2 regions of the Mycobacteroides immunogenum genome follow, and region 1 is predicted to be linked to the other one. Evidence: riboswitches for the same ligand, from Rfam matches in the RefSeq annotation. Region 1 holds a riboswitch; the other holds the start of a gene.
The links. A riboswitch is a leader RNA that binds a small molecule or an ion and turns the genes downstream of it on or off. The one in region 1 is predicted to bind cobalamin.
Positions count from the first base shown of each region.

Region 1 (4,231 bases):
AACCGTCCCGAGGTGCTGTTGGTGATCGGAGCCGGGCAGTTGCTCGGCACCAGACGTACGGCGCTGCATCCACTCGGCTCGCTGGACGATCATGCCTACGTGCTGGCCGATGCCAAGATCAGCACCCTTGTCATTGACCCCACACCGCAATTCATCGAGCGCGCCGCTGCGCTGGTGGACAAGGTGCCGACACTGACCCGGGTGCTCACACTCGGACCGGTTCCGGCGGAGCTGGCAGAGGTGGGTCATGATCTGATCGCCGCGGCCGCGAGCTTCCGGGCCCGGCCGCTTGCGCCGATCAATCTGTCGCCGGACCACATCAACGGCCTCACCTACACCGGTGGCACCACCGGTAAGCCCAAGGGCGTCATCGGCACCTCACAGTCCATTCTCACCATGACGCAGATTCAGCTGGCCGAATGGGAGTGGCCCGAGCGGCCCAAATTCCTTATGTGTACCCCGCTTTCGCATGCCGGTGCCGCATTCTTCATGCCGACGCTGATGAAGGGCGGCTCGATGGTGGTGCTACCGAAATTCGACGCGGGCGCCGTGCTGGCGGCGATCGAGGAGCACAAGATCACCGCCACCATGCTGGTGCCGTCGATGATCTACGCACTGCTGGATCACCCGGATTCACACACGCGCGACCTGTCCTCGCTACAGACCGTCTACTACGGAGCATCGGCCATCAACCCGGTGCGGCTGGCAGAAGCCATCAAGCGATTCGGTCCGATCTTCGCCCAGTATTTCGGGCAATCCGAGGCGCCTATGGTGATCAGCTACCTGGCCAAGGGGGACCACGATGCCAAGCGGCTCTCCAGCTGCGGCCGGCCCTCGGCGTTCTTGCGCACCGCGCTACTTGACGAGAACGACCGGCCGGTCGAGCAGGGCGAGCCCGGAGAGATCTGTGTGGCGGGTCCGTTGGTGGCGGGCGGCTATTGGGGTCTGCCCGAGCAGACGGCGGATACCTTCAAGAATGGGTGGTTGCGCACCGGTGATGTCGCCCGCGAAGACGAGGACGGCTTCTGGTTCATCGTCGACCGCACTAAGGACATGATCGTCACCGGCGGCTTCAACGTCTTTCCGCGCGAGGTGGAAGACGTTGTCGCCGAGCATCCTTCGGTTGCTCAGGTCGGGGTCATCGGAGTGCCCGACGAGAAATGGGGCGAGGCGGTGACCGCGATCGTCGTGCTGCGGGCCGATGCTTCATCGGATGAGGCGGCAGTCGCGTTGATGACCTCAGAGATTCAGTCCGCGGTCAAGGAACGCAAGGGTTCGGTGCAGTCGCCCAAGCACGTGATCATCGCCGACTCATTGCCGCTGACCGCGCTGGGCAAGCCCGATAAGAAGGCGCTGCGCCAGAAGTACGCCACGGTCTAGTTCTGCGCCAAGAGAGTGTGGGCGCTGCTGCGCACGAACTCGCGCAGCCATGGCGCGGGTTCGCCTTTGTCGGGTAGATGCCGGCGCACGGCGGCATACGGCATGTCGATCAACGCGAACATCACCTTGTCCGTCAGTTCGGGAGTGACTGCGCCGTAACGGCGCTCGGTGTACTCACGCAGCGCCTTTCGTACGCGGGAGTTGAGCGACTTGAGATCGGTGGCAAGAGTGTCGGGCCAGTGCGCGACCAGATCTGCCTTCTCGTACTGCAGCAACAGCAGTGCCTCGTTGCGGTTCTCTGACGTCCAATCGAAGGCGTGACTGATCGCGGCGCCGAGGGCGTCGTCGGGATCGGGCCAGCCGAGCGCACTGAGGATTCCGTCCTGGTAGCGGGCGATGGAACGCAGCCACAGTCGGGCCATGAGTTCGTCGCGGCTGGAGAAACGGTGATAGATCGAACCCGAGGGGGCACCGAGGACGCGCCCGATCGCGGTAGCCGTGGCGGCTGACGGACCGCCGGCGGCCACCAGGCCGAGCGCGGCATCCAGGATGTCGTCGGCACTGTATTGCGGCTTACGCCCCACGGTGCCGCAGCATGCTCGTGCCCTGGGCCACCGCGACCAATTTGCTACTCCCGTCATGGTCCTGGATGGAAATCTCGCAGCGGCCCAGAGCCTTGGTGCGTCCGGCGCTGACCAGGGAGGCATCGGCGAGAAGGCGCACGCCATCGCGGGCAGGCGAGACGTACTCGATGGTGTATCCGCTGGTCACGATGTCGGCACCAAGTCCGAGGCCGCAGGCATAGGTGATGGCGTTGTCGGCGAGATAGCTCAGTACGCCGCCGTGGATGAATCCGCTCTGCTGGCGTAACTCATCGCGGATGTCGAGCGAGAGCTGAATTCCGGTTTTGTCGACCCGGGTGATCGAGGCCCCCAGAAGACGGCTGAAGGGCTGCGCATTCAGGACCTGTTGAGCCTGGTCAAGGGTGATCATGATATTAGAGAGTAGTCACTAATATTTGTATTGGCGAGGGTGCATATGATGTAAGGCGCAGCTGGTCTGCCAGTGGTGACTTCGGTTGGCACTGGCATCGAGTGGCGGGCCTCACGGGGCTCGTCACGAGAGGGAACCCGGTGAGAATCCGGGACTGTCCCGCAGCGGTATGCAGGAACGATCGCCGTCATAAGCACTGGGAAAGCCACCAACGATCCTGGGAAGCGACGGCCCGTAGGAAAACCTGAGCCCGGGTAATGCCTGCAAGTCCGAAGACCTGCCAGTTGTGTCGGGTGCGCCGCGCCCGACGGATCATCGCCTCGCGGAATGGGCGTATGGCCGAATCGGTTTCAACCAGCACATTGCGTGCTGGTTACTCGGGCTCGGCTTGCTTGTCCTGGGCGGTGGCCACGACGCCGTAGACAGAGGACAGCATGACCACTCAACCATTGAAGGCAACCACGCTCGGTTCGGCGCGCATCGGCCCGCGCCGTGAGCTCAAACGGGCTACCGAAAGCTACTGGGCCGGCCGTACCAGCCGCGAGGAACTGGAGACTGTCGCCGCCGGGCTTCGGCGCGACAACTGGACCGCTCTGGCGGCCGCCGGACTCGACTCGGTCCCGGTGAACACCTTCTCCTACTACGACCAGGTGCTGGACACCGCAGTGCTGTTGGGCGCGCTCCCGCCCCGTGTCTCGGGCATCGCTGATGACCTCGATCGGTACTTCGCCGCCGCACGCGGCAACGCCGACGTGACGCCGCTGGAGATGACCAAGTGGTTCGACACCAACTACCACTACCTGGTGCCGGAGATCGGGCCGGACACCACGTTCGAGCTCAACCCGGCGAAGCTGTTCGGTGAACTGAAAGAGGCTCAGGCGCTGGATATTCCGGCACGACCGGTCGTCGTCGGACCGATCACCTTCCTCGCGCTGAGCAAGTCGGTCGACGGCGCCGGTGCGCCTATCGAGCGGCTCGACGAGGTGGTGGCACTGTACGAGCAGCTGCTGGTGCAGCTCGCCGAAGCCGGCGTCGGCTGGGTCCAGATTGATGAGCCGGTGCTCGTCACCGACATCCTGCCCAACGGTCCGGAATTGGCCGAGCGGGTGTACGGCCGTCTGGGCACGGTCGCCGACCGCCCCGCCATCTTGGTCGCCAGCTATTTCGGTGAGCTGGGCGCCGCGCTGCCCGCGTTGGCGCGTACCCCGATTGAGGCGATTGCCGTGGATCTGGTCTACGGGTCAGCCTCCGCTGTGGCATCGGTGCCGGAACTGGCCGGTAAGACCCTGGTCGCAGGCGTTGTCGATGGCCGCAACATCTGGCGCACCAACCTGCAGTCGGCGTTGAGCACGCTTGCCTCGCTGCTGGGAAGTGTGGAGTCGGTGGCTGTCTCCACGTCCTGCTCGACATTGCATGTGCCGTACTCGCTGGAGCCGGAAACCGAGCTCGACGACCAGCTGCGCAGCTGGCTGGCTTTCGCCGACGAGAAGGTCAAGGAAGTCGTCGTATTGGCGCGGGCGCTGAGCGAAGGCCGCGAGGCGGTAGCCGATGAGATCGCCGCGTCGAACGCGGCCGTCGAGTCACGCAAGACCGACCCGCGTCTGAACAATGGCCAGATTCGTACCCGGTTGGATTCGATTCTGGCGGCGGGTGTTTCGCGTGGTGATGCTGCCGAACGCCGTCGCAGCCAGGACGAGCGGCTGAACCTGCCCGAGCTACCCACGACAACCATCGGATCGTTCCCGCAGACCGTCGAGATCCGTAAGGCTCGTCAGGCCTTGACCAAGGGTGAGATCGACGACGCGGAGTACGTGCGGCAGATGCGTGCCGAGGTGGCCGATGTCATTGCGCTGCAAGA
Region 1 covers NZ_CP011530.1:5,252,042-5,256,272, reverse strand. Annotated here, with positions in the region: gene fadD8 (fatty-acid--CoA ligase FadD8) at 1-1,380, shown strand, start outside; gene ABG82_RS25955 (TetR/AcrR family transcriptional regulator) at 1,377-1,964, opposite strand; gene ABG82_RS25950 (PaaI family thioesterase) at 1,954-2,373, opposite strand; cobalamin riboswitch at 2,449-2,672, shown strand; gene metE (5-methyltetrahydropteroyltriglutamate--homocysteine S-methyltransferase) at 2,808-4,231, shown strand, end outside.

Region 2 (4,231 bases), 990 kb from region 1:
AGTCCAATGACATGTCCTGAGTCAGCGCCGCCACCTGGCGGGCGTTCTCCCGCATGCTGATTGCCCGTACCGAAACACCGTCGACGGCGACCTCCCCGGTATCGGGAGTGAGTGCGCGGTACAGGCAGCGCAGGGTTGTCGACTTGCCGCTGCCATTGGGGCCGACTATGCCGACGAATCCGCCGGCCACGACGTCCATATCGATATCCGAAATGATCCGTGCGCCCGCAATGCTCACCGACACGCCGCGATAACTGACGTCCATCAGCCGACCGCTCCCGCCGACATCGCGCGGCGACGCATCAACCCCACGAAGACGGGCACCCCGACCGCGGCGGTGATGGCGCCAAGCGGCAGCTCCTGTGGTGGAATGGCTATCCGCGCAACGAGGTCAGCGGCGACCAGGAAGCAGGCGCCCAGCACCGGGGCCACCATCAGCACGCGCCGATGATCCGCGCCGACCACCAGCCGCGCGGCGTGCGGAATGACCAGTCCCACGAATCCGACCGCGCCGCAAATGGATACGAAGCACCCGGTCATGACCGCTGACAATACGAACAGTGCCACCCGGAACCGGCCGGCGTGCAGACCCAGTGACGCGCTCACCTCATCGCCCATGGCGAGCGCGTTGAGCTGGCGGGCAAGTGCCGCGACGCAGAAGATCCCGATCGCGGTCGCGGCGAGCGCCACCGGAACCTTGTCCCACGACGACGCGCCGAGGCTGCCCAGTAGCCAGAACATGACGCTGCGCGCCGCCTCCCCGTTGGGCGCCAGGAAAACCAGGACCGTGGTCACCGCGGACAAGCCATAACCCACCGCCGTACCCACCAAGACCAGCCGCAGTGGCATCAAACCCTGTGGAGTACGTGCGATCTGGTACACCAGCGCGGTCGCGGCGAGAGCACCCAACGACGCGGACAGTGATAGCGCGTATGCGCCCAGGCTGCCGAGCACCCCATAGACGACCACCGCGGTGGCCCCCACTGATGCTCCCGACGAAATACCGAGAACGTATGGATCGGCGAGCGCGTTGCGCACCATCGCCTGCACGATCACGCCCACCACGCTGAGCCCCGCGCCCACAAGGATCGCCAGGATCACCCGAGGCAGCCGCGATTCGACGACGATTCGGTAGTTCGCGGCGTCGATGGCGGTCACCGGGCCGCCGGTAGCGCCGGCCCACAGGAAGCGCAGGCAGTCACCCCAGGGCACGTCGGCGGTGCCGAAGGCAAGCGCGGTCACCGAGAGCAGCACCAGCGTCACCAGGCCGCCGACCATCGCAAGGATCAGCGACCGTCCATGCTGTGCGGCGGGCATCGACATTCCTGCTTCGTCGGGCTGCCGGCACGAAGGCATGACGGATACGCGTTATGGCGCTACCCGCCATGCAGTCCCTCGGCACCGGCGAATGACCGCACCGGCTGGTGCGGCCGCGCTGGCAGGTCTTCGGGCTCGCGGACACGAGGCATGGACGCCTCACCTATCGGCGGCTGCTTCCCGGGGCCATCGCCCAGTGCAGTACGTGCCACCGTCGTTTCCACTTACCGCTGCGGGGCAGCTCCGGATTCACACCGGATTCCCTCTTGCGATCCCCGGCAGCATTCCTTGGTGCCTCGGGGAAACCAACGCGGGCCAAAACTATCACTCGAACGCGCAGACCAGCCGGGTCGACTAAGCTCAATCCGTCCTTCGACAGGACGGGAACCTGGTGTGATTCCAGGACGGTCGCGCCACTGTGAAAGTCAGACCCTGCTGTCGAGAAGAACAGATCGGGACGCGGTATCCCGAAAGGAGCATCATGGCCCAGGTTTCTTCCGTCAGCCGTCCGGTTGCGGTCTCTTTGCCCCAGGCGGCACTCTGGCTCAGCATTACCGCGTTCCTCGCGCTGCTGACCTACTACTTCGTCGGCGTCGACCAAGGCGCCGTATCGGTCTTCGGGAGCGACATGCACGTGCATGAGTTCGTGCACGATGCCCGTCACTTCCTCGGCTTCCCCTGCCACTGAGTCGGCCCGCACTCAATGAACAAGTCAATAGGGTCGATCATTTTGCGTGCCCTGGGCTTCGGTGCCCTGGGCGGTGTACTGGCTTTCGTGTTCGGCCGGATCGCGGTCGAACCGGTCATCAATCGGGCCATCGAATACGAAGAGGGACGTGGCGAGGCCCAGCACACACTCGATGAGGCCGCCGGTGTGCACCACCACGGCCATGAGGGTGCCGAGCTGTTCACCCGGACCGTGCAGGAGAACGTGGGCCTGTTCTTCGGGATGCTGCTGTTCGGGCTGGCCATGGGTGCGCTGTTCGCGGTGGTGTACACGGTGGCCATCGGCCGCCTGGGCAACCTGACGGCGCGAAATCTTGCCCTGGTGGTCTCCGGCGGCATGTTCTTGGCCTTCTACGTGACACCGTTCCTGAAGTACCCACCGAACCCGCCGGCGGCGAGCGCGGAGGAGACCATTAAGGAACGCACCGGTTTGTACTTGCTGATGGTCGTGGTCTCGATAGTCGCCCTGGTCGCCGCGGTATGGCTGAGCCGCAGACTGGCGGACCGGTACGGGAACTGGACGGCCAACATCATCGCGGGTGGGGCCTACATCGTCGTGACGGTGCTGATCATGTTGGTCTTGCCGAACATCGCCGAGACGCCGGGGCCGTTGCTCGACGCGGCGGGGAACATCGTGTTCCCCAGCTTCCCGGCGCAGGATCTTTACCTGTTCAGGCTGTACTCGCTTATCGCACAGGCCATTCTGTGGGCAACGATCGCTATCGGCTTCGCCACGGTGATCGAACGCAAGCCCGTCGATGCCGAGGCTGCCGTCTAGCTAGCCGCCGAGTCTGCGTCTCACGACGTTTTCTGCCCAGAATCCGTCGTGAGACGCAGACTCGTCTCTTAACCCAGCTTCTTGAAGACGCCCTTGGCCAAGCCGATGACCCAGCCGGCCGCGCCGGGGCCGAATGCGCGATCCCAGTTCAGTTGGAAGCTCACCACATACGGCTGATGCTTGCGGTCTTCGGCGTACCAACTGAACGTGAGGTCGCCGGGAAGATTGCCGCCCTTGGCCGCGATATAGCGCCAGTTTTCGCTGTGCAGATCGATTCCGGGCTCGGCAGCAAGGATGGCGCGCACCGGTGCCGCGGGCCCGACAGCGACTTTTTGCAGTGCGGCGTGGACGCGGCAGATGTCCTCGGCGTTGCCGTACCACTCGATGCCGTATTTGGACGCGGGCGTGGTGGTGCGGTCCGGGTCCAGGTCGTAGTCGTGGGTGTCGGCCTCGGCCATCATCTGACCGCGCTGCTCGGGTGTCGTGGTGTCTTTCCACTGCTGGCGCACATCCGGTTTGCCCCAGCCGATATTGAACAGCTCATGCATGGTGGGGAACGGCGTCATCGATGCCGGGTCATGATGCCCCGCATCGGCGAGCGCCTTCTCGATCGCGTGCCGGCCCAGGCGGTTGATCAACATGTCGGTGCCCATGTTGTCGCTCACCGAGATCATCTTCTGGGCGGCGGTGCGCACCGACACCGTCGAGCCCGTCGGCAGCTTGTCCATCGAGCTGCCGAGCGCTTTGCCGCGGTCGGTGACGGTGAGCTGGTCATCCCACTTGAGGGTGCCCGCGTTGATCGCGGTGCCGGTGGCCAACAACACGTAAAGCTTGAAAACCGAAGCCAGCGGCATGGATACGGACGTGTTGGTCCCGGCGATCTGCTGGCACTGGCCGTCGACGATCTTGGAGGCCCGGTACGAGTATCGGCCGCCCGAGGCCGACAACGCGGCGTCCACGTCGGACCAATCGGCAATGGTCGGTGGCTGCTGGTACGGAACCAGCCTGTCGACATCGCCCTTGTCGTTGGTGCGGAGCCCGATGTCCACGTTCGCGCCGTACGGCGCGATCAGGTGGACGGTGGAGCTGTTCGCGCCAAGGTCCACCGAGCTGACCTTGTACGGGCGGTCCACCCACAGTTTGGTCATGATCTCGGTGTAGTCGTCGACCTTATTGGCGGCGGCCATGGTCGCCACACCCTGCTTGCCGATGGGCCAGTTGGAGTTGAGCATGTCGATCAACTGTTGCGACCGAAGCCCGGGCGGCGTGCTGGTATCGACATCACCATGCGGCACCTGCCGCAGCTTGATACCGCATCCCGCCGTGCTGCCCAGCGACAGAGTCACCGCGGCCACCGCGCATACGGAAACGGCGCGCGTCACGCGCGCACGTAGCGAACCCTCGTTCACG
Region 2 covers NZ_CP011530.1:663,587-667,817, forward strand. Annotated here, with positions in the region: gene ABG82_RS03370 (ABC transporter ATP-binding protein) at 1-265, opposite strand, end outside; gene ABG82_RS03375 (FecCD family ABC transporter permease) at 265-1,323, opposite strand; cobalamin riboswitch at 1,421-1,642, opposite strand; gene ABG82_RS03380 (CbtB domain-containing protein) at 1,799-2,005, shown strand; gene ABG82_RS03385 (CbtA family protein) at 2,021-2,821, shown strand; gene ABG82_RS03390 (serine hydrolase) at 2,890-4,230, opposite strand; gene mhuD (mycobilin-forming heme oxygenase MhuD) at 4,227-4,231, opposite strand, start outside.
Region 2: another riboswitch for cobalamin. It lies ahead of ABG82_RS03375 (FecCD family ABC transporter permease); the one in region 1 lies ahead of metE (5-methyltetrahydropteroyltriglutamate--homocysteine S-methyltransferase).